One region of the Paenibacillus cineris genome, then DNA from elsewhere that is predicted to be linked to it. Evidence: predicted binding sites of a transcription regulator. Region 1 holds the regulator's gene; each other region holds the start of a gene.
The links. The regulator Rex, encoded in region 1, represses fermentation and respiration genes when NADH is low (regulators of the CRP and FNR family bind a similar motif). The targets are predictions, from matches to a motif close to TTGTGAAATATTTCACAA.
Positions count from the first base shown of each region.

Region 2: the regulator Rex is predicted to act here: its motif matches at 5,600-5,617, upstream of KI379_RS13765 (cytochrome ubiquinol oxidase subunit I).
Region 3: the regulator Rex is predicted to act here: its motif matches at 2,876-2,893, upstream of KI379_RS15215 (nitrate/nitrite transporter).

Region 1 is NZ_BORU01000001.1:3,819,086-3,827,054, reverse strand. It holds gene panB (3-methyl-2-oxobutanoate hydroxymethyltransferase) at 240-1,112, shown strand; gene panC (pantoate--beta-alanine ligase) at 1,109-1,996, shown strand; gene panD (aspartate 1-decarboxylase) at 2,000-2,383, shown strand; gene KI379_RS17680 (tetratricopeptide repeat protein) at 2,519-3,148, shown strand; gene dinG (ATP-dependent DNA helicase DinG) at 3,302-6,163, shown strand; gene KI379_RS17670 (redox-sensing transcriptional repressor Rex) at 6,280-6,966, shown strand; gene KI379_RS17665 (amidohydrolase) at 6,920-7,969, shown strand, end outside.
Region 2 is NZ_BORU01000001.1:2,957,649-2,965,617, reverse strand. It holds gene KI379_RS13790 (AraC family transcriptional regulator) at 1-127, shown strand, start outside; gene KI379_RS13785 (heparinase II/III domain-containing protein) at 235-2,106, shown strand; gene KI379_RS13780 (NAD-dependent epimerase/dehydratase family protein) at 2,321-3,301, opposite strand; partial or broken gene gap (type I glyceraldehyde-3-phosphate dehydrogenase) at 3,529-4,538, opposite strand; gene KI379_RS13770 (TetR/AcrR family transcriptional regulator) at 4,760-5,359, shown strand; gene KI379_RS13765 (cytochrome ubiquinol oxidase subunit I) at 5,739-7,103, shown strand; gene KI379_RS13760 (cytochrome d ubiquinol oxidase subunit II) at 7,100-7,969, shown strand, end outside.
Region 3 is NZ_BORU01000001.1:3,266,871-3,274,839, reverse strand. It holds gene narI (respiratory nitrate reductase subunit gamma) at 1-553, shown strand, start outside; gene KI379_RS15230 (GAF domain-containing protein) at 604-1,068, shown strand; gene KI379_RS15225 (sensor histidine kinase) at 1,065-2,150, shown strand; gene KI379_RS15220 (response regulator transcription factor) at 2,147-2,794, shown strand; gene KI379_RS15215 (nitrate/nitrite transporter) at 2,955-4,508, shown strand; gene moaA (GTP 3',8-cyclase MoaA) at 4,552-5,568, shown strand; gene KI379_RS15205 (YwiC-like family protein) at 5,624-6,349, shown strand; gene KI379_RS15200 (ketopantoate reductase family protein) at 6,498-7,391, opposite strand; gene KI379_RS15195 (TetR/AcrR family transcriptional regulator) at 7,551-7,969, shown strand, end outside.

The DNA of each region.
Region 1 (7,969 bases):
GAGGCGGTATCGACAGATGATCGAACTGCACTCTGCATGTTTTTGTTTGAAGAACACCCTCATAACTGCAAATGGAATATTGCCGTTACGTTGGATTCTGCTCTGAGCCGGAAGGACCGAGACAGAAGGGACGATCGCAAGTGACCCTTTATGCCCTTTCGGACCTTTTTAGTGACTCACTAAAAGGTTTTTTTGTTTTTATCCTATTTTTCACACCCATCGAAAGGGGAAGAAGCACAATGGCAAACAAACAACCACTGAATATCGTGAAAATGAAAAAGATGAAGGCGGATGGCATCCCGCTCTCCATGGTAACCGCCTATGACTATCCTTCGGCGAGCTTGGCGGAGGAAGCCGGCGTGGACATGATTCTGGTCGGGGATTCGCTCGGGAACGTGGTGCTCGGTTATGATTCCACGCTGCCGGTCACGATCGACGACATGGTGTACCATACGAGATCGGTTGTCAGAGGCGCCGGGCATACATTTATCGTGGCTGATATGCCGTTTATGACGTACCACGGAAGCATCGACAGCACGCTGGACAACGTCAAACGCCTGATGCAGGACGGTCATGCCCATGCTGTGAAAATGGAAGGCGGACGCGAAATCTGCAACGCGGTGGAAACGATCGTCAAAGCCGGCGTTCCCGTGCTTGGCCACATCGGCTTAACGCCGCAGTCGGTGAACCAGATCGGGGGTTACCGGATTCAAGGTAAAGACGAGGCGGATGCCGCCAGATTGCTGGAAGATGCGAAGGCTCTCGAAAAAGCAGGGGCCTTCGGCGTTGTGCTTGAACTGGTAACGGAGGAAGTGGCCCGCTATATTTCCGAGCAGCTGTCGATTCCCACCATCGGGATTGGCGCCGGACGGTATGTCGACGGCCAGGTGCTCGTATTCCATGATTTGTTTAAGTACGCATCCCCGTATCGCGACAAGCGTTTTGTCAAAACCTATGGTGACATCGGAACGATCGTTCGCGACGGGATCAGCCAGTACGTTCATGACGTGAAGAGCCGCTCTTTTCCGGATGAGACCCATGTATTTACGGCAGACGATCAGGTCGTCGAGAACTTGTACGGCAAAGGAAAGGAGAAGGTGGGACGCGCATGAAAGCTGTAAGAACGATTGAAGAACTGCGCAGCGGTATACGGGCGCTACAAATAAATTTGGGACCGGAAGCCACGGTCGGCCTGGTTCCAACGATGGGTTATTTGCATGAGGGGCATGCCAGTTTAATCCGCCGTGCCCGCAAAGATAATGGAATTGTCGTCGTCAGCATCTTCGTTAACCCGATCCAGTTCGGTCCGGGCGAGGACTACGAAACTTATCCGCGTGACGAAGCAAGAGATCTGGCACTGGCTGAAGCGGAAGGAGCGGATCTGGTCTTCCTTCCGTCGGTGGAGACGATGTATCCGCAGCCGACCAAGACCAAAATCATGGTGTCGGACATTACGACCCGTTTGTGCGGAGCCTCCCGTCCGGGGCATTTTGACGGCGTGACGACGGTGGTGAGCAAGCTGTTCAACATCGTTCAGCCCGATAAAGGTTATTTTGGCATGAAAGATGTGCAGCAGGTCGCCGTGCTTCAGCAGATGGTACAGGATCTCAACATGAACGTAGAGATTGTTCCCTGCCCGATCGTACGTGAGGAAGACGGCCTAGCTCTAAGCTCGCGCAACGTGTACCTGAGCGAAGAGGAACGCCGGCAGGCGCTTGTGCTGTCACGCTCTCTGCGCGAGGCTGCGGCCGCTGTGAGCGAGGGGACGGCGATAACCGCCGGGGACATTCGAAACCTCCTGCAGCGCGTCATCAGCCAGTCTCCGCTGGCCGATATCGAATACGCCGAGGTCGTGTCTTTCCCAGGGCTTCAGCCTTATCCCGATGACGAAGAAATCAGCCGGAAGGACGAGGCCGTCCTGATGGCACTAGCCGTCCGTTTCGGTCGGACGCGCCTGATCGATAACCGTTTATTTAATCCCAAGGAGGCGAATTGACCGATGTACAGAACGATGATGAAATCCAAAATCCACCGTGCGACCGTAACCGAAGCGAATTTGAATTATGTGGGAAGCATAACGATCGATGAAGATTTGATGGAAGCCGCCGACCTGCTGGAGAACGAAAAGGTCCAAGTGGTGGATAACAATAACGGGGCGCGTCTGGAAACCTATGTCATCCCAGGTCCCCGCGGGAGCGGTGTGATTTGTTTGAACGGGGCGGCAGCCCGCATGGTTCAGCCCGGTGACACCGTCATTATTATATCCTATGCCGTCATGTCCGATGAGGAAATCAAAAGCCACAAGCCGACGGTAGTTTTTGTGAATGAATCCAACAAGCCGATGAATACAATGAGCAAAGAGGTTCACGCCACGATTATTTAAGGACTGGTCATGTATGCGCGGGGAAGCTAAGACAAGGAATGGCAGCCCGGAGCGGGAATGAAAAAGCCCGGGTTAACAAAAAATGAGTTCAGGTGACCGCACTGATTTCATTTTTGTTTAAGGTGGGATGCAGCCATGTTTCAGCATGTATTCGCGGAAATGAACAACATGTTAGACGAAATCGTGAAACATTACCCCACAGCGCAGGAGGCCCAAAAGCATCAGCTGATCCAAAAGTGGAATTTGCTCAAAACGATGAGCGACGGCATCATAGAAGAATGGTTGTCTTTTGAAGAGAAAATGGGCGCTTTCCGGGAGCAGGCCAAGATCGCCCCTGTATTTCCGCAGCATGAAACGCCCGAGGTCGAGATGGATTCCTTTATCCGGGGGCAGGGATATTTCAAGCTGCTGATGTACAGGCAGGCGGCCCAGCAATTTGCGCAGGTGATCCTTGAATTCCCCGACAGCTTTTTGGCCCGGATGTACTTGGCTATGGCGTATTTGCACCTGGAGGAGCCGGCGGAAGCCCGCCATCATTTCCAGTGGATTCTGCCGCTTGCCCAGCATCCCAAGCTGAAGGCGATGGTGCTGAATGCGCTTGGCTGTGTCGAGGCGATGCAAGGGCAGCTTGGCAAGGCCCAGGATTATTTTACGCTGGCGCTTTCGCATGATCCCTCGTTCCCGGATCCGCTCATGAATCTGCAGGTTTGCCAGCAACAGTGCGGTCAGCTTCATTATGGAAGCCAGTTAATATCGCTGATGTAATGCATGTGAGAAGACGATGCCCGCTGCACGGAAAGCGCCGGGTGTCGTCTTTTTCTATAGAACCGGAAGTTCAAGTTTTTCCTTCCTTGAATTTTCAAATGTGAAATCTTCTGTTATGCTGTTAAGGAGACTGGACGAAAGGATTTAGGAATCATGAAATTTGCCGTACTTGACTTCGAAACGACAGGCAACCAGTCCGCAGACGAAATTATTCAAGTTGGACTTGCCATTATAGAAGAGGATGGGACGATTTCAAAGGTGTATGGCTCTTATGTCAACCCGGGTATCGAAATCCCTCCGTTTATTACGGGACTTACCGGCATTACGAATGAGGATGTGGCCGCAGCTCCGGCCCTGGAAGAAATGATGATGGAGCTCGTGCCGCTGCTCGACGACGTGGTCCTGGTAGGGCATAATGTAGCATTCGATTTTAATTTTTTGCAAAACGCACTCGACCGGTGCGGCTATTTGCCGTTCTCTGGGCGGATTCTGGACACGCTCGACCTGCTCAAAATATGCTTCCCTTCGCTGACTTCCTATCAGCTGGGCATGGTGACCGGACACTTCGGTCTTCAGCATGACCGGCCGCATCAGGCCGACAGCGACGCTTTGGCGACGGCATACGTTCTGCTGAAGTGCCTGGATGAGCTGAACAGCCTGCCGTTGATTACGCTGCAGCGGCTGGCCGAGCTGTTTGCCGATGAGGACAGCGACCTCGGCTGGTATTTCGACGGTCTCTGCCAGGAGAAGGAGCGGGAACCCGCTCAAGATCTGAACAGCCACACCTTTTACCGCCAGCTGGCGCTTAAGGTGGAAGACTGGACCGAAATGGCCCCGCCGCGCGACGACGTGGACGACAATCCGCTCAAAGGCGTCGAGTTTAAGGAATATTTGGCCGAGATCGAAAAACGGCTGCGCGATATTATGCCTCATTACGAGGAGCGTGAGCCGCAGACGATCATGTTCGACCAGGTGATGAATGCGCTGGATCAGGACAAGCATCTACTGATCGAAGCCGGGACCGGGACGGGCAAGTCGCTCGGCTACCTGATCCCCTCGATTTATCAGAGCGTGAAGCAGGACCAGAAGGTGATGGTCAGCACGCATACGATCAACCTGCAGGAGCAGCTCCGGGAGCGGGATATCCCACTCTTGACACAGGTCGTGCCATTTCCTTTCAAGGCTGCCGTGTTCAAGGGCAGACAGCACTATTTGTGTTTGAGAAAATTTGAACATAAAATAAACAGAAGAGACTTTATCAATCCGAAGGAAGACACCATCACAGCCGCCCAGATGATCGTCTGGCTCGCCCAGACCGAATCGGGTGATGACGAGGAGCTGAGCCTCGGCGGCCGTGCGGGAGACTTCTGGGAGACCGTAAGCAGCGACTCGGACTCCTGTCAGGGCCGTGCCTGTCCTTGGTTCCGCAAGTGTTATTACCACCGGGCCAAGCATGAAGCCGGAATCGCAGATGTCGTCATAACGAACCATTCCAAGCTGTTTACGGACGTCAAGGCAGGCCATCAGCTGCTGCCTTCCTACGAGCGGCTCGTGATCGACGAAGCCCATCACCTGGAAGACGTTGCCGGCAAGCATCTCGGTCTTCATTTGAAGTACTTTACGGTCGTCCATACGCTGACACGGCTCTATAAGGACGCCCGGAGCGGGCAGCTGCCGGCTCTTCGCCAGCTGCTTCAATCGTCGGCCTATGAGCAGGCCGGTGAATGGACCGCCGTTATCGACCGGATGAGCGAGGATTTGGTCGATGTCAAAGAGCACTGGGACAAGCTGAGCGAATTGCTCTTCAACTTGCTTCCGGAACGGAGCGACGCTGCTCCCGGCGACGGCGGCCAGTATACGCTGCGCCTTCAGCCGGGGAAAAAGCCGAAAGAGTGGGAGACGCTGGCGGCGCTCGAAAACCAGATCTTTGTCACGGTGGGGGAAATCGTCCGCAAAGGCGAAAAGATGCTGGCCGAATACAAGGAGGAGCAGGATGATTACGGTTCCGACAGCCTGATCACCGATATCGGCGGGCTGCTCAAGGACCTCAGCTCCGAGCGGGAGAATCTCCGCTTCTTTATGACGCTGAACGACGAAACCGTCGTGTACTGGATGGAAGCGAGCGGCCATTTCCGCAGCAAATCGCTCCAGCTGTACGCTGTTCCGGTTGACGTCAGCAAGCAGCTCAAGGAACTGTTTTTTGATAAGAAAAAGAGCGTCATCCTGACGTCCGCCACCTTATCCGTAGATAAATCGTTCCAGTATATGATCGATAACCTCGGACTGCAGGAGGACCAGGACAGCGGACGCCTTGTGACGGTCCAGCTTCCGTCCCCGTTCCGGTACAGGGACCAGGCGCTGCTCGTCATTCCGCGGGATTTTCCAAGCGTGAAGGGAAGCGTCGGGGACGCCCTGTTTGTCGAAACGCTGGCCCGCTCACTAGCGGACGCCGCGATCGCGACCCACGGCCGGATGCTGGTGCTGTTCACCTCATACCGCATGCTGCGCCAGGTATACGAGCCGCTGAAAGAAGCCCTTGCACAAAGCGACATCGCCGTGCTTGGACAGGGCGTAGACAGCGGCAGCCGCACGAAGCTGATCCGGCGGTTTACGGACAGCAGCGCTTCGGTGCTGCTTGGAACAAGCAGCTTCTGGGAAGGCGTGGACATCCCGGGTGAAGCGCTGACTTGCCTGGCAATCGTCCGGCTCCCGTTTCAGCCGCCGAACCATCCGCTGGTGGAAGCGAAGAGCGAGCTGCTGCAGCGCCAGAAGAAGAACCCGTTCATGAAGCTGTCGGTCCCGCAGGCCGTCATCCGCTTCAAGCAGGGCTTCGGGCGGCTGGTCCGCACCGCCCATGACCGGGGCATCGTCATCGTATACGATACGCGCGTTATCGAATCGTATTACGGGAAGTACTTCCTGTACTCGCTGCCTGGACCGAAAATGGAGCATATGCAGACAGACCAGATGGTTCCGCGCATCTCTGAATGGCTTCATCAGGACGGTGTGTCTTAAATGAGTCCATTAGATAGATTGAACTAAAGCGGTTAGAACAGGAAATTCAATGCAAAACTTTAGTTCAATCTATATAACCAAATAAATATTCAAGCCGTTCAATAGGGGGAACATGCATGAAATCGGAGAAAATATCCGAGGCGGTTGTCCGCAGATTGCCTATATATCTTAGATATCTAAATGAGCTGAACAAGCGGGAGGTGGCCACAGTCTCCTCCCAGGAGCTCGGGCAGAAGCTGGATCTCAACCCGGCGCAGATCCGCAAGGATTTGGCGTATTTCGGGGATTTTGGCCGTAAGGGGATAGGGTATGACGTGTCCTATCTCATCGAGAAGATCCGTCAAATTCTGAATTTGGATCAGCAGATCAACGCGGTGCTGGTCGGAGCGGGGAATCTTGGTCAAGCTTTGTCCAACTATAACTTTTACCTGAAGGAAAATATGAAGATCGTGGCCGTGTTTGACGCCAATCCGTCCAAAATCGGCACACGGATCAACACCTTGACGGTACAGGCCATGGATGAGCTGAAAGAAACGATACAAAGCAAAAATATCCGGATCGGGATCATTACCGTCCCGGATTTCGAAGCACAAAACGTCGCCGATCAGCTGATTGCGGCCGGGATCGAGGCGATTCTGAATTTTGCGCCGACGATTCTGAAGGCGCCGGCTAGCATCCGGATCCATGCTGCCGATTTTACGACGGATTTGCTCAGCCTCGCTTATTATTTGAACAACGGAAAGGACGACACGGAAGATGACGGACAATTTGAAGAGCTCCAGCAGCCGGAGCGCCAATCCTAAATGGGCCATCAAGAACGGCAGCTTTGCCGTTTTGCGGCCGGAGCAGCCGGTATTGCACGGCTGGATGGTCATTGAGGGCGACCGCATCACCTATATCGGTGAAGAGGAGCCGCAGCTGGAGGAAGGCGTACAGGTCGTCGACGGCACGCATTTATTTTTTATGCCGGGCCTGATCAACACCCATGGACATACGGCCATGTCGCTGCTGCGCGGTTACGGGGATGACATGGTGCTCCAGGAATGGCTGCAGGAAAAAATGTGGCCGATGGAAGCGAAATTCACGTCCAATGACGTTTACTGGGGGACTTCGCTGTCGGTGCTCGAAATGCTGAAAGGCGGCACGACGACGTTCCTCGATATGTACGATCATATGGATCAGGTGGGCAAAGTGGTGACTGAGTCCGGCATGCGCGCTGCCCTGACCCGCGGTGTCATCGGTCTGTGCCCGGAGGATGTGCAGCGGCACAAGCTGAACGAAGCCATTCAGTTCGCCAAGGACTGGCACGGGCAGGCAGACGGCCGGATCACGGCGATGATTTCTCCGCATGCCCCGTACACATGCCCTCCTGATTTTATCGAGAAGTTCGTTCAGGCGGCGCATGACCTGGATCTGCCGATGCATACGCATATGTCGGAGACCAAGGCGGAAGTGGAGCAGAATGTACGCGATTATGGAACGCGTCCGGCGATTCATTTGGAGAAGCTCGGCATGTTCTCACGGCCGACGATTCTGGCACACGCGGTCCATTTGACAGACGAGGAAATCGACATTTTGGCGAAGCATCATGTGACGGTATCACACAACCCTGGCAGCAACCTGAAGCTGGCGAGCGGTGTGGCCCGCGTTACCGACATGATGCAGGCAGGCATTACGGTTTCCCTGGGAACCGACAGTGCGGCGAGCAACAACAATTTGGACATGTTTGAAGAAATGCGTCTTGCCGCTTTGATACATAAGGGCGTCTCGGGAGATCCGACGGCGGTTCCCGCGGCGGAAGCGCTG
Region 2 (7,969 bases), 860 kb from region 1:
TGTCGCATTTCATGTCGGCTACGAAAGTCCTTCTCAATTCAGTCGCGAATATGCCCGATTATTTGGGTGTCCTCCGACTACCGATATTTTACGAATGCAGTCCACAACTAATTTGTCTACTAGTTAAAAGATCAGTTGATTAAATATATTATAAGTTGTTGTATAACAAGTATTCTTCATTGGGCTAATGTAAAAGGCTTTCATCATTGATATATTGGGGAGAGGTTGACGTTCATGTTGGCTGAGCGATTTATTAATGACAATCTTGGAAAGTGTTTGCTTAACAGGGATAATTACCGACCGTTTCCTACAATCGAAGACCGAAATCAATGGAACCAGCTACCATTGAATCTTAGGTCTTTTTGGATCAATGAAGCCACAAGTAAGCTTCATTATGCATGGCCTACTATAACTGCCACTCAATATATGGATTATAGCAGAACGGGTAATCGGGTCGATTTTGACAATGCTTCGTGGAAAAGAAGAGAGGTGCTGGCTTCTTTAGTCATCGCCGAATGTTTTGAAAATCAGGGACGCTTCATGGATGATATCATAAACGGAATATGGTGTATATGTGAAGAAACATTCTGGGGGATCCCTGGCCACGGTTATATGATGAAGAGGCAGGATCCACTTCCAGACATATCGGATCAGATCATTGAATTATTCTCTGCCGAGACGGCCGCGCTGCTTGCATGGACTTATTATCTGCTGAAAACCAAATTGGATGGAATAAGCATTATGGTAAGCGAGCGTATACAGCACGAGGTGAAAAGGAGGATTCTGGATCCTTATTTACAGCGGAATGATTTTTGGTGGATGGGTTTCAATCAGGAGAAGATGCTGAACAATTGGAATTCATGGTGCAATTCAAACTGCTTAGCGGCGTTTTTGCTGTTGGAAGACGACCCCAATCGACGGGAAGCAGCGGTGGTCAAGGCGATGCGAAGCTTAGATATGTATCTACATAGACTCCCTTCAGACGGCGGTTGTGAGGAAGGCCCGAAGTATTGGATGTATGCCGGAGGAACGATTTTTGATAGTCTGGAACTTCTTCACGGCGTTTCCGGCGGTAAAATTGATGTATACCAAGAACCTCAAATTAGGCAATTAGGATGTTATATTTACAAAGCTTTTATCGATGATTCGTATTTTGTCAACTTCGCTGACAGCCAGGCACAAGTCCATATCCCCGCGGAACTTACATATCGGTATGGACGCCGCATTGGAGATTCGAGGTTGTGTGAGCTTGGAGCAAGGGTCCAGAGAATGAAGCGGGAAGAAGGGACCCGCTTAGAGTTTTCATCCATGTTTCGCCTTTTGCCGGCTTTATTTAATTATACGGAAGTAGAGCAATATTCCGGAAAATCTCCTTATATTCGAGATGCATGGTTTGACAGCATTCAAGTCATGGTGGCACGAGAGCAGGAGGGTTCGTCCAAAGGGTTATTCCTAGCTGCCAAGGGCGGGCATAATGGTGAAAGCCATAATCACAATGACATTGGACAATTCATTGTATATTGTAATGGCTCCCCGATGATAATTGATCCCGGATTATTGGCCTATACATCTAAATCGTTTTTCTCGGAGCGGTATACCCTATGGGCGATGCAATCCGGATATCACAATCTCCCTATGGTAAATGGCGTTCATCAACAGGACGGAAGACAATTTAGGGCCGATGAAGTCGAGTATAACCTGAATGATAAAGTTACATCGTTATCCATGAATCTCGCGGGAGCCTACCCCGAACTCGCCGGAATAAGAAGCTGGATACGATCAGTTCATTTCTATCGTGATTTGTCCCCGAATATTGAAATCAGTGATAATTTTCTTCTAAATCAAGTGACGGATGATATCACACAGATTCTAATAACGCCTCACCCTCCTCAGAGCAAAGAAAATGGATATATTATCCTTCAAGATAAAAATTACAATAGGGTAAAAATACAATATGACAGCGAAATGTATGCGTACTCAGTAGAGAAAATTTTACTCGAGGACGAAATCATGAGAGAGATATGGGGAGATGCCTTGTATCGGATGAAGCTTACAGCCATTATACCCGCCGATCGGGGTGAGTGTGTAATCAGGATAAGCAGATAGTGGCATGAAGTAATCTCACTATACTAACGGAGACTTTAGTTAAACAATAGAGGAGCATATCGCCGTCGGCGACTGCTCCATTTTTTATTACGCTAATAGGTTTTTTGATGATCCTGTAGTGCTTATCTTCGTCAGACGCTGCCTACCAAATTGGCCAAAAGAGCCAGTCCAGAGAACAACTACGATCGATTGCCGTCGTTTGCCCTCCAAAGCCCTATCGTCGAGCAGATGGTTCCTCATAGCTTTGCAAACCAGCATCGCGTAAAGTTCTTCCGACATAGCCTAACTCTCGACGTGCAGCGGTATCGTTGACGGTGAACTCACGCCCAATCATGCGTATCATCGATTGCGAGATCGGCGGATCGCCGTCTTTCCGATTGACGGCCCAGATCGTGTCGAACAGCCGGCCAATGGCAGAGACGAGCCAGTAGGGCATCGAACGCACCTTATCGATGGACAGGCCCTGCAAGTTCGCAAGCGAGGCGACGAACTCACGGAAAGTGTGCCCTTCCTGGTCTTTGATGAAGAAGGCACGGCCGCCTTCTCCGCGTTCAAGAGCGCATTGTATGGCTTCAATCACATTGTCCACATGGCAGGTTGAAAAAGGGTAATCGCCACGGTCGATGAACGCGAACTGTCCAGATCCGACTGCTTCGGAAAGCGCTCGGCTAAACGGATCACCAGGCCCCCAGATAGCCGGTGGGCGAAGCGCGATCGTGCGAAAGCCGGGTTTGTTGGCTGCCAGAACCAATGAATCGGCCCGTGCCTTGCTCGCCAGGTAGGCGGAGAAGTGGTTCGGGAAAGTCGGCGCGCTTTCATCGGTGTCGCGGATGAGCGTACCGCCGTTATCCATGTGGATCCCCGCCGCGCTGATGTAGACGAATGTCTTCGCACAGGCGGACTCGGCTGCCTTCAGCAAGGCTGCGGTGCCATCGATGTTGGTACGGAAGAAGGGTTCGCGAGGCCCTGAAAAGCGGAAAAGGGCGGCAGCATGCACAACCGCATCGATCATCGGTAACACGATTGGCGTGCTGCTTTCGAGATCGGCATCGACCGGCCTCGCACCCATGGCCTTGAGTATGGCGTGAGATGATACAGAGTGTGTGAGGGCGAATATCTGGTGACCATCCTCCACGAGCTTCGGGATCATGCGGCTGCCGAGCAAGCCGGTGCCTCCCGTGACGAGAATTTTCATTGTGAGTGATCATCCTTTCGGTTCGGAATTCAGGAGAGACCGCATGGCGCCGCCGCGGATTTGCTCAAGAACCGCAGAAGTGGGAGGTTCCACCTTGCGCAGCGATCTGTAACGTGAAGCAGGGATGCAGCGTCCCAGCCTTCGCAGAGCGCTATCACCGAATCGGCATCATCGTATTGTGGGGTGCATCCTTCATAGAATTTTCCTTCTCTCCATCTTTTGAATATTTATCTAGCGATCTTAGCGAAGTGCTCCAGCGTACGAACCAATTGGGCTGTATAAGACATTTCGTTATCGTACCAAGCTACGGTTTTCACCAATTGCTGGTCACCGACGGTCAGAACATTCGTCTGCGTGGCGTCGAAGAGCGAACCGAATGTGATGCCTTTGATATCGGAAGATACAATTTCGTCTTCCGTGTAACCGAAAGTTTCTGGATCGGAAGCTTCTTTCATCGCATCGTTAACTTGCTCAACCGTTACCTTGGTATTCAAAACGGCAACGAGTTCAGTCACGGAACCTGTTGGTACAGGTACACGTTGAGATGCCCCATCCAGTTTGCCCTTCAGTTCTGGAAGAACCAGGCCAATGGCTCTTGCAGCACCGGTGGAGTAGGGAACGATGTTCTCCGCTGAGGCGCGAGCAGCTCGGAAATCGCCTTTTGGATCCGGAGCGTCAAGCGTGTTCTGGTTACCCGTGTATGCGTGAATGGTCGTCATCAGCCCGGATTGGATACCGAACTTGTCGTGCAGAGCTTTAGCCATAGGGGCCAGGCAGTTGGTTGTGCAGGAAGCGCCGGAAATGACGGTTTCCGTTCCGTCCAGGGTGTCATGGTTCACGTTGTATACGATCGTCTTCATGTCGCCTGTAGCAGGGGCGGAAATGACGACTTTCTTCGCTCCGCCTTTCAGGTGAAGCTCGGCTTTTTCTTTTGTGGTGAAGAAGCCTGTACATTCGAGAACAATATCAACGCCAAGCTCACCCCAAGGAAGATCTTCAGGATTCCGCTTAGCAAAACCTTAACCTCTTTGCCGTTTACTTTGAAGGTTCCGTCATGGACTTCAATGTCACCGTGAAAAGTGCCTTGCGTCGTATCATATCTGAGCAGATGTGCTAACATTTTAGCGTTCGTAAGGTCGTTAATTGCTACAACCTCGACGCCTTCCACATCTTGAATTCGGCGAAAAGCGAGTCGTCCGATTCGTCCAAAACCGTTTATACCTACTTTTACAGTCACTGAAAAATCCCCCTATAAGTTTTATTTATTCCAACAAGCCGATGCCTGCAATGGAATAAAAATGACCCAGCGCTATTTCATTCTGGAATGGCTTACTGTATAATGCGAAAAGAGACCGATCGGTATTTTTTATATTAGCATGATATGAGTGAATTGCAAGGACGAATTGGGTAATTCGTTTAAAACAAATGAAATAAAATACGGTTCATACGGAGGAGCTCATGAAAAAAGGGGACAGAACAAGGGAACACATCATTATGAAATCGGCTGAAATTTTTAACCAGAGAGGATATGCCGGTACATCGCTAAACGATATTATTGCCGACACAAGAATTAAGAAGGGGGGCATCTATCGACATTTTGCCAGTAAAGACGAGATCGCGCTTGAAGCCTACAATTATGCTGCCAGTATGGTCGCCAGTAAATTTTCTGAAGCGGTCGATCAAGAGCAGTCTGCGTCAGGAAAGTTGGTTGCTTTTTTTCGTGTCTATGAGAATGTCGTCGACGATCCGCCATTTATTGGCGGATGTCCCATGCAGAATACAGCTGTAGAAAGTGACGATACTCATTCGGAGCTTTGTGGTCAGGCAAGGCAAGGGATGCATACCTTCTTGGATATGATGAAAAGTATTATTCGGGACGGCATTCAAGCTGGGGAGTTTAGGGAGGATCTGGATGTGGATGCGCTAGCATCATTTACATTTTCCTTGTTGGAAGGAGGGATTTTACTCAGCAAGTTGGATGGGGATAACAAGCACATGCTAATGAATACACAAATCTTCTCATCCTATTTGCAGCAATGCTGCCTAAAGACCTGTTAATCTGGTGTACTGGCACATCGGAAGGGAATTGGGCAGCTGTCTTATGCAATAGCCCAAACGGGTGGTTTTTGTATTTTTCACGGAGTTGTAAGAAAGAATTGATTTTTACTTGAACGTTTAGAGGAGAAGGTGTGACCACGATTGCAAGGCTAAACGTCGAATATATAATAAATTTTAAATATCAGGTTTTGTAATCTTTCAACTGCATTTCTCACACATTTGGGGAAATGCCAACTTACTATGTGAAAAAGTTCTCTTTTTATTCACGAAGGAGCAGAGCATAAGTTAGCCCCCGTAGGTCGTAAGGTTTTACGTCTAAACCTGATGTTTTCATTTTTTATTTTGTGTACAGGAACAGCGTGGAAGGGAGGAAGTTAATATGGGAATCGATACGGTGCTATGGAGTAAACTCGTGACTGGAATGACACTAGGATTCCACGCTATTTTCGCGACACTTGGCGTGGGTATTCCATTAATGATTTCACTCGCCGAGTTTATCGGTATTCGTAAGAAAGATGTTCATTATATTCTAATGGCAAAGAGGTGGTCACGAGGGTTCGTTATCTCTGTTGCAGTAGGCGTAGTCACAGGAACAGCAATTTCGTTACAACTCTCCTTGGTATGGCCCAATTTCATGAAACTTGCGGGAAATGTTATTGCGCTTCCGTTGTTTATGGAAGTGTTCGCCTTCTTTTTTGAAGCCATTTTCCTTGGGATATATCTGTACACGTGGGAACGGTTTAAAAACCCGATGATGCATTGGTTACTAACGATTCCTGTTGTCGTCGGTGCAGGGATGTCAGCAGTATTTATCACGACGGTTAACGGATTTATGAATCAACCAGGGGGATTTACGTTTGAAGCTGGACAATTCACGGCCGTTGACCCCGTTCAAGCCATGCTGAGTACGGCAACATTCTCCAAGGTGTTTCATGTATTAAGTTCGGCCTATTTAACAGGAGCTGCTCTGCTGGCAGGTGTTGCTGCATTCGCAATACTTCGAAAAGGGGTTTCAGCATACCACAAAAAAGCCTTAAAGCTGATGATGGCTGTCGTTTTATTGTTCAGTTTAGTAAACACATTAGCCGGAGACGTATCCGCTAAGTTTTTGGCCGAACATCAACCTGAAAAACTCGCGGCTGCCGAATGGCATTTTGAAACGGAAAGCGGCGCAGATTTGATATTTTTAGGGTGGCTTAATGCTGAGCATGAAATTATAGGAGCACTCCACCTTCCCAAATTTCTGAGTTTCTTGGCTTTTGGAGATTTCAATGCAGAAGTAACGGGTCTTAATGAGTTTCCTATCGATGAACAACCATCACTCGTGGTTCATTATTTTTTCGATTTAATGGCAACCATTGGATTTTTATTCTTAGGCATTTCCTTTCTGTATTTCCTATTTGTATTTTGGAAAAAGCGTAACGAACTCAACAAGTGGATACTGCGAATGATTGCATTAGGAGCACCGCTTGCTTTTTTAGGGGTTGAACTGGGGTGGTTTTACGCAGAACTCGGCAGGCAGCCTTGGATTATCCGAGGATATATGCGTGTAGAGGAAGCGGCTACGACATCCCCAAGCGTCAGGATCCTTTTTTTCTTTTTCCTTCTACTATACATCGTATTGGGAACCGTTAGTGTTCTTGTGCTTCGTCGCATGTTCTATAACAATCCGGCTGAAGTTGAGATGGAGACGTGGACGCAGCGTGCAAGCGACAAATCAACATTGAAGGGTGAGCACACATGATGAATTACGAATTGATTGGAATTTCCGTGCTCTGGTTGTTTTTGTACGGATATATCATCATCGCTTCCATTGATTTTGGCGCAGGTTTCTTTGCCTTTTATGCTCGTTTAACCAAACAGGATCATGTCATCAATAAACTGATTTCTCGTTACTTATCGCCAGTTTGGGAAATCACGAATGTATTTTTCGTTTTTTTCTACATTGGCATCATCGGCTTTTTCCCGGAAACCTCCTATTATTATGGATCAGCCATGCTTGTCCCAGGAAGTCTTGCGGTCATTTTGCTCGCTATACGCGGTTCATTCTATGCATTTGAAAATTATGGCTCCAAACATAATATGGTTTATCTGTTTCTGTATGGAGCAACCGGAGTGCTTATTCCTGCTTCCTTGTCAGTGGCGCTGACATTATCCGAAGGCGGATTTATCTTGAAACAAGGAGAGACGGCCTCGTTGGATTACTGGGCACTCTTGAGCAGTCCACTGTCTTGGAGCATCGTTGGACTGGCTATCGTATCTGTTTTATTCATTAGCGCTGCTTTTCTCGCTTTTTACGCTTCGCGTGCTGAAGATCATGCTGCATTAAAATTGATGCGAACCTATGCGCTTTTTTGGAGCACGCCTACAATCGTTATCGCACTGACAGCATTTATTTTTTTGGGTCAGCACAATGAGCGGCATTTCCAAAATATGATGGATTTATGGTGGCTGCTCGCGCTCTCCGTTGCCTTTTTCATGATTGCCATGTGGTTATTATACCGAGGAGGCCGTTACGGGATGACGTTTATATGCATCATGCTGCAATTCTTCTGTGCTTTTTTTGCTTACGGCATTGGGCAATATCCTTACATTCTTGATCCATACATC
Region 3 (7,969 bases), 550 kb from region 1:
GCTGAGGCTGGGCAGCCTGATGTTCCATCTGGGCATCATCCCCGTGATCGGAGGCCATGTCGCCGGCCTGGTCATTCCCCAATCGTGGATGGAAGCGGCGGGAGTCAGCGACCATATGTACCATATCGGCGCGGTATATATCGGCAGCGCCTTTGGCCTGCTGACCTTGAGCGGCATGATTCTGCTGACCTCGCGCCGGTTCACGATCCGTCATGTCCGCCGGCTCAGCTCCGCGTCGGACATGATCGTCAATGTGCTGCTGCTGTTCATCGTGTTCATGGGCATGTACAGCACGCTGGTGACGAACGCTGTTCAGCCGGAGTTCAACTACCGGGAGAGCATTTCTGTCTGGTTCCGGGATTTGTTTATGCTGCGTCCGGATGCGGCGCTGATGATGAATGTGCCGCTGTCGTTCAAGATTCACATTCTGGCCGGATTCGGGATTTTCGCGCTGTGGCCTTTTACCCGGCTCGTGCACGTATGGAGCGTTCCGTTGAATTATGTAGGCAGAAGATATATCCTTTATAGGAAGCACCGCAATTATGAATCGTAGACCAAAGAAGGCGAACAGCCTTCTTTTCTACATCAAGGGGAGCTATGGCCATGAAGAATCAGCCGAACTATCAATACCAAGCGGAAATCGAAAAGCTCCGGGACCGGTTTCAATTCGATTTCGTGTCCCTGGCTCTGGTTCAGCCGGCTGAGGACCGATTCGTATTGACCTGGCAATATGCCTCCGGCAACATGAACGATCGCTATAAGCGGATTATCCTGCATTCAGGGAAAGGCATTGCGGGCATCGTGTTCAAAACCGGCAAGCCGATGCTGATCCAAAATGTGAACACCGATATCGAATCCCGGGATTTGTTTAATTATCCGATCATCGTGGCGGAGCAGCTGAAGAGCCTCGGGGCCATCCCGCTGTGGGAAGCAGCGCGGGTTCAAGGCGTCTTGCTGGTGGGCTACCGTGCAGAGAACCGCCTGACCCAAGCAGCCTTCGACCAGTTCCAGGAGGGACTTGGCAGGGAATTTGGCGCTTTTCATGCGGGGGAGGTGGGACAGCCTTGATTCGGATGACAGATGAACATTTAAATGATCTGCTGAAGAAGATGTATGCGAACAGCATGGAGGCGATCTTTTTTATCGATGAAAAAGGTAGCGTCGTCGCCATGAACCCGGCCGCGGAGAACATTCTGGATATCGATGTGATCGAACGGATGCAGTCCGGCGTCGACGATTCCTTCTGCCAGGCCTGCAAGGGCTACACGGATGAAAAAGACCAGATTTCGTGCTCCAAATGCTATTTGGACTATCCGAAAGGGGATTTTTCCTCGTTCCAGGTCTATCTCCAAACCCGGGGCGAAGGCGTCGTCCCTTATGCAGCCAGCTATCATACCATTGACGAGGAGCGGGGAATCCGCGTGCTCATGCTGTTGGACCTGACTAAACAGCAGAAGACGCAGGAAATGCTCCAGCGCTCGAATCTGCTGAAATACGTCATTAAAGCGCAGGAGGACGAGCGAAAGCGGATTTCCCGGGAACTGCATGACAGTGTCGCCCAGGAGCTGCTCAGCTCGCTTGTGGACCTGCGCGTGGTCAAATATATGGAGGTTGGCGAAGATGTACTGAAGAAGCTGCAGCAGACCGAAGTGTCGCTGACGCGGCTTCTGGACGACATCCGCCATTTGTCCGTGGAGCTGCGGCCGGCCTCGCTCGATGACCTGGGACTGGAAGCGGCATTCCGCTCGCATTTCAAATGGATCGAGAAAAACTACGGCCTGCTCGTCGATTTCTCGGCGGAGCTGTCCGCAGCCCGATACAGCAGCGAGATCGAGACCGTGGTCTACCGCGTATGCCAGGAAGCCGTCCTGAACGCGCTGAAATACGCCGGTACCGACGAGGTGCATGTCCGGCTATGCGAAGAGGACGGGGTCCTGCAGCTGACCGTCAAGGATGACGGAACCGGATTCAATATGAATGAGAATGAAGCCAAGGGCACCGGCCTCGGCTTATACGGGATGCGTGAGCGCGCCGAGCTTGTCGGCGGCCAGTTCATGCTGTATTCGGCCATCGGTGGAGGGACGAAGGTGGAGCTGCGCATTCCGTGTTCAGAGGATAACGAGAGGGAGAGGGAGACCGATACACGATGAAAATTGTCATAGCGGATGATCATGCGGTGGTCCGGAGCGGCTTTTCCATGATTCTGAACTACCAGGAGGATATGGAAGTCGTCGCGACGGCCGCTGACGGAATGGAGGCTTACGCCATGGTGGCCAAGCACCAACCGGACGTGCTGCTGATGGACCTCAGCATGCCTCCGGGCGAGAGCGGTCTGATTGCCACGGGCAAGATCAGCAATGATTTTCCGAATACGAAAATACTGATCCTCACCATGTATGATGACGACGACTATTTGTTCCATGTGCTGAAAAACGGCGCCTCCGGCTACGTGCTCAAAAACGCGCCGGATGAAGAGCTGGTCTCGGCCATCCGGATGGTGCACAAGGGAGGAACCTACATCCATCCGCAAATGGCCACGTCACTGGTTCGGGAGTATATTAAAAAGGACAGCGAGAGCGCGGACAACGATCCGTTTAACAGCCTCTCCCCACGGGAAATCGAGATTTTGCCGCTCATCGCCAAAGGCTACGGCAACAAAGAGATTGCGGAGAAGCTGTATGTCTCCGTCAAAACGGTGGAGGCCCATAAGGCCAAAATTATGGAGAAGCTGAACCTGAAAAGCCGGCCGGAGCTGGTGGAGTATGCACTAAAGAAAAAACTGCTGGATTTCTAGCATTTTTAAGGATACCGGGTGTTCCAGCCACAGAATATAGGGAAGTTCCCCTGACGAATTCAGGGAACTTCCCTATTATCTTTGTGAATATCGTCACGTACAATAAGGCATGGGGATCAATGAAGTCAGCCATTTATCATGTTCAGAAAAGGTGGTTGAAATGATCAAAAAAGCGCAGCTGCCGCTGCAGACGATGAATTTGGTGCTTGGATTTATGGTATGGGTCATCATTTCCGCATTGCTGCCGTTCATTCGGGAGGACATATCCATCCCGGCCGACCGGCTGGCGATCCTGACCGCGATCCCGGTGGTGCTTGGCTCGGTGCTCCGTTTGCCGCTGGGATACTACGCCAACGTCCTGGGTGCACGGATCGTGTTTATCGCAAGCTTTATTCTACTGCTGTTCCCGGTTTATTTTATCAGCACGGCCACATCCTTTACGCATCTTGTGATCGGCGGCCTGTTCTTGGGTATCGGAGGAGCCGTCTTCTCGGTCGGTGTCACCTCGCTCCCTAAATATTATTCGAAAGAAAAGCTGGGCTTGGTCAATGGAATTTATGGAATGGGCAATGTCGGTACAGCCATTACCACCTTTGCCGCACCTGTCATTGCTACGCAAATCGGGTGGGAGCGTACCGTCCAGCTGTATTTAATTCTGCTGCTCGCGTTTGCGGTGCTGAACGTATTCCTGGGTGACCGCAAAGAAACGAAGGTCAAAACGCCGCTCATGGAGCAGATCAAAGGCGTCTATAAAAACGATAAGCTGTGGTATTTTTCATTGTTCTATTTCATTACCTTCGGTTCGTTCGTTGCGTTTACGGTATACCTTCCCAACTTCCTGGTTACGAATTTTGAGCTGGCGAAGGTGGATGCGGGGATGCGCACGGCCGGTTTCATCGTGGTGGCGACCTTCCTGCGACCGGTGGGCGGGTGGCTGGCGGACCGTTTTAAGCCGCTGTTCCTGCTAATGGGTGTATTCGTCGGGCTTACGATTGCAGCCATCATCTTGGCGTTCTCTCCGTCGATCGGCCTCTATACCGTGGGTTGCTTAACCATCGCGGTAGGCGCCGGACTTGGCAACGGGATCATTTTTAAACTGGTGCCTCTGTATTTCAACAAGCAGGCGGGGATCGTGAACGGGATCGTGTCGATGATGGGCGGCCTTGGCGGCTTCTTCCCGCCGCTGATGCTTTCCTTCATTCATTCGGTGACCGGGCAGTATTCCATCGGGTTCATGGCGCTATCCCAGGTAGCGCTCGCCAGCCTTGTCATCGTTGTCTGGATGTTTTATCAAGATAAACTGGCCGTTTCCTCGGAGGTGTTCAATTCCACAGGGCAAGGCATTCTCGTGACGGACCTGAGCGGAAAGATCCATGCCGTGAACCCGGCATTCACGAAGCTGACGGGCTACACGGAGGAGGAAGTGATCGGCAAAAATCCGAGCATCCTGAAGTCCGGCCGTCAATCCGGTGATTTCTACAGCACCATGTGGGCGGAAATCAAGGAGCGGGGAAGCTGGCAGGGGGAGATCTGGAACCGTCGAAAAAATGGCGAGGAGTATTTAGAGTTATTAATCATTAATGCAGTTAAAGATGATGCCGGAGACGTTATCCAATATGTCGGAACGTTCAGCGATATTACGAACAAGCCTACAAACGACCGCTATGGAGGCGGAAGCTCAAAGCTGAAAAGCAGTCCGCAGCTGCAAGGATAAAGCGGGCTGAAGCATGTACGGCTATACGAAGGAGGAAGGAAACATGGCGGCGAACCCCCATTTGGATCAGCTGGCTAGACCGATGCGCGACCTGCGGATTTCCGTGACGGACCGATGCAATTTCCGCTGCACATACTGCATGCCGAAGGAGATCTTCGGGGATGATTATGCCTTCATGCCCAAGGAGCAGCTGCTGTCATTTGAGGAAATTACACGGGCAGCTAAGTTATACGCTTTGCTTGGCGTCCGAAAGATTCGCCTGACCGGCGGTGAGCCCCTGCTGCGCCGTGGACTTACCGAGCTCATTCGTATGCTTGCTGCTATTCCGGGGATTGATGATATCGGGCTGACGACGAACGGCCTACTGCTTGGGGGGCAGGCAGAGAGCCTCTATCATGCCGGGCTTCGCCGGGTGAATGTAAGCCTGGATGCGCTCGATCCGGAACGCTTCGGCCTTATCAACGGAAGGGGCATTCAGCCGTCTGTCATTATCGCCAACATGGAACGCGCGCGCAGTATTGGAATCGAGGTTAGAGTAAATATGGTCGTGCAGATAGGCCTCAACGATCAGGAGATCGTCCCAATGGCGGCTTTTTTCAAAAAACTCGGCATCACGCTCTGCTTCATCGAATTTATGGACGTGGGAAACGACAACGGCTGGCGTATGCAGCAGGTCATGACGAAGCGGGACATCTTCGAACGCCTGGGTGGCGATGCCGAGCTGACGCCGGTCTCTCCGCGTTATCCCGGGGAAGTGTCCAAACGGTACCGCTACAGAGACGGGGAGAGCGAGGTTTGCTTTATCTCGTCCGTATCGGAGGCATTCTGCTCTTCCTGCACACGGGTCCGTTTGTCTTCGGACGGTAAAATGTATTCCTGTCTGTTTGCCTCCAAAGGGTTCGATCTCCGAAGCCTGCTGCGATCCGGCGCATCGGATGAACAGCTGCTTGCGGCCATCCGCGGCGTGTGGGAGAAGCGGGAAGACCGGTATTCGGAAGAGCGAACGGAACAAACGGCGATGAGCCGGAAAAAGATTGGTATGTCCTATATCGGCGGCTGAGCGGCCTGAACCCAAAGTCGTGAACAGCCAGCCATGGAAAAGGAGCAGAAGGCGTATGAAAAAAATAAGCATGGTCATTCCACGGGAGCACGGGGGCTGGGCGATGGTCAGCATTCCCTTTATCATCGGCATGATGGCGGCGAACCCCGTTCTTCTGCATCTCCCCTTGTTCCTTGCCTGGCTGTTCCTGTATTTGTCATCCTATCCGCTGCTGCAGGCTTTAAAACAGACGACCAAGCGGACCTGGTGGCTTAAATGGGGTGCAGGTTATGCGGCGGTGGCCCTTATGTGCCTCATTCCGGTGCTGCTTCAGGAGTTATGGCTGTTCTGGTTCGCTCCGGTACTTATCCTGCTTCTCGCCGTAAATATCTGGCATGTGCGGCGAAAGTCCGAGCGGGCGCTGCTGAACGATGTTTGCGCCATTCTGCTGTTCTGCACCGCCGGCGCGGCGGCTTATCTGCTGGGTGGCGGAACATGGGGCGGGGAACTGGCGGAGGTTCTGCTGTACAACTTCCTGTACTTTATGGGAACCGTTTTTTTCGTTAAATCCGTATTTCGTGAGCGGAAAAATAAACGGTGGACCATCTATGCGAAGGTATATCATCTCATCGCGCTGATACTGCCGCTGCTTTTGCTCAGCCCTTGGATGTGCTTGCCATTTGTTTATCCGCTGATCAAGACATGGATTTACTCCGGCAAACCGTTAAAGCCGATGAGGGTAGGCATCATGGAAATTGTCGGTTCCGTGCAATTTGTAATTCTAACGCTGATCCTGCTGTAAGCGAAAAAAGCCGTCCGAAAACGCAGCAGTACCAAATTCATCTAAAATGCCTATTTGTTATGAAGAGCGGCAGACCAGGGCTCGTAAGTCCTAGACTGCCGCTTCTTGTTGCATGGGATTAACCGTAACCTGGCTAGCCGATCTGGTGTTATTGCCCCACAGAAAACTTTTCATGAAATTTCTCATCTAACAGCATAATTTCTGCTCTTTGACTGATAGCATGATCCCCGAGCATGACATCAATGATAAAATCATTGCTCAGCATCTGGCGGTACATCGCAGTAAGATCTTGTTCCGGCATTTCCCCCATGGCCTTCGTTTCGGTCGGTATGACCGGGATTCCGGCCAGCTCGACCAAGCGAAGATTTTGTTTAATATCAGCCGCGATCTTGCTGAGCGTGCGTTCGCTTCTTGCAGTCTCCAGATCGACCACACCCTCGTCCGTATAGAAATGCTTGTTGCCCACGGCAACCGCAGCATGCGAAACATGGAATGCATACATATCGTGTTGAATTTCATAATGCAAACCTGCCGTTTCAAGTATTTCGGCCAATTCTTTGACCCTTTCGCTCGTCTGTCCATTGATTTCACCAAAAATGGTCCCTTGATGTTTTTCCGAGCCGAATTGGGCGTATAGTACATCCTCTTTCATGTCTCCACCTGCCCCGGGAAATCCGGGGAGCAGCCGGTCACCCACGATATCAAGCCAGGATTCATAACTGACGGTGTTGGTCAAAGTGACGATCGTTTGGCTCTGGTTATTTTTGATCGCAGACAGGGCGGATTCGGCTTGATCAAACCGTACCGGAACAAAGATAAAATCGTAAATATCGTCGTCCTCAAGCTTCCCGATCGTCTTGATCGACATTTGTTTTATCGTGCCGTGATCGTTGTAACGCAGCCCGTTCTTTTGAAGGGCTTCGAGCCGTTTTCCCCGAGCTAACAGTGTGACATCCAGACCCGATTGGGCAAACCGGAGCGCGTATATGCTGCCAACGATACCTGCGCCAAATATTAAAAGTCTCTTTTTTATCGTATTCAACAAGATCTACCCTTTCCATGAATTAGTCAGAGATTGCTTAAGCAACATCTGTTGGGTAAGATGATAGTATGGCAAGCTAATGTTTTCAATCGGCAGATGAAGCGGAACGTTGCATAGACAACACATTTTGAAATTTGATGTTTTAACAGGAGGCTGGATATGGTAAATCAGCAGGATCCGAGGGTATTGCGCACACGCCAGTTAATCAGGGAAGCGTTCAGGGAGCTGCTCCGAAAGAAAGATTTTGATTCCATAACCATTAACGATATCGCACAAAGAGCAACGATTAACCGCGCTACCTTCTATGCGCATTATGAAGATAAATACGCTTTGCTGGAAGAAATCACGGAGCAGGCTTTTCGCGATCGAATTCCTGATCAAGTGCTGAATGCACGCGACTTTACGGATGAAATCTGTGACGGGCTGATCATGATGACTTACCACTACATAATGGATTTTTATCAGATATGCAGAATGGATTCCAAACCGATTGCATCGCTCGTCGATGAGAAAATCAAGCAGTTGCTGCAGCAATCCATTGAGAACATTTTACGGAGAGGGAATCTTCATTTTATGAA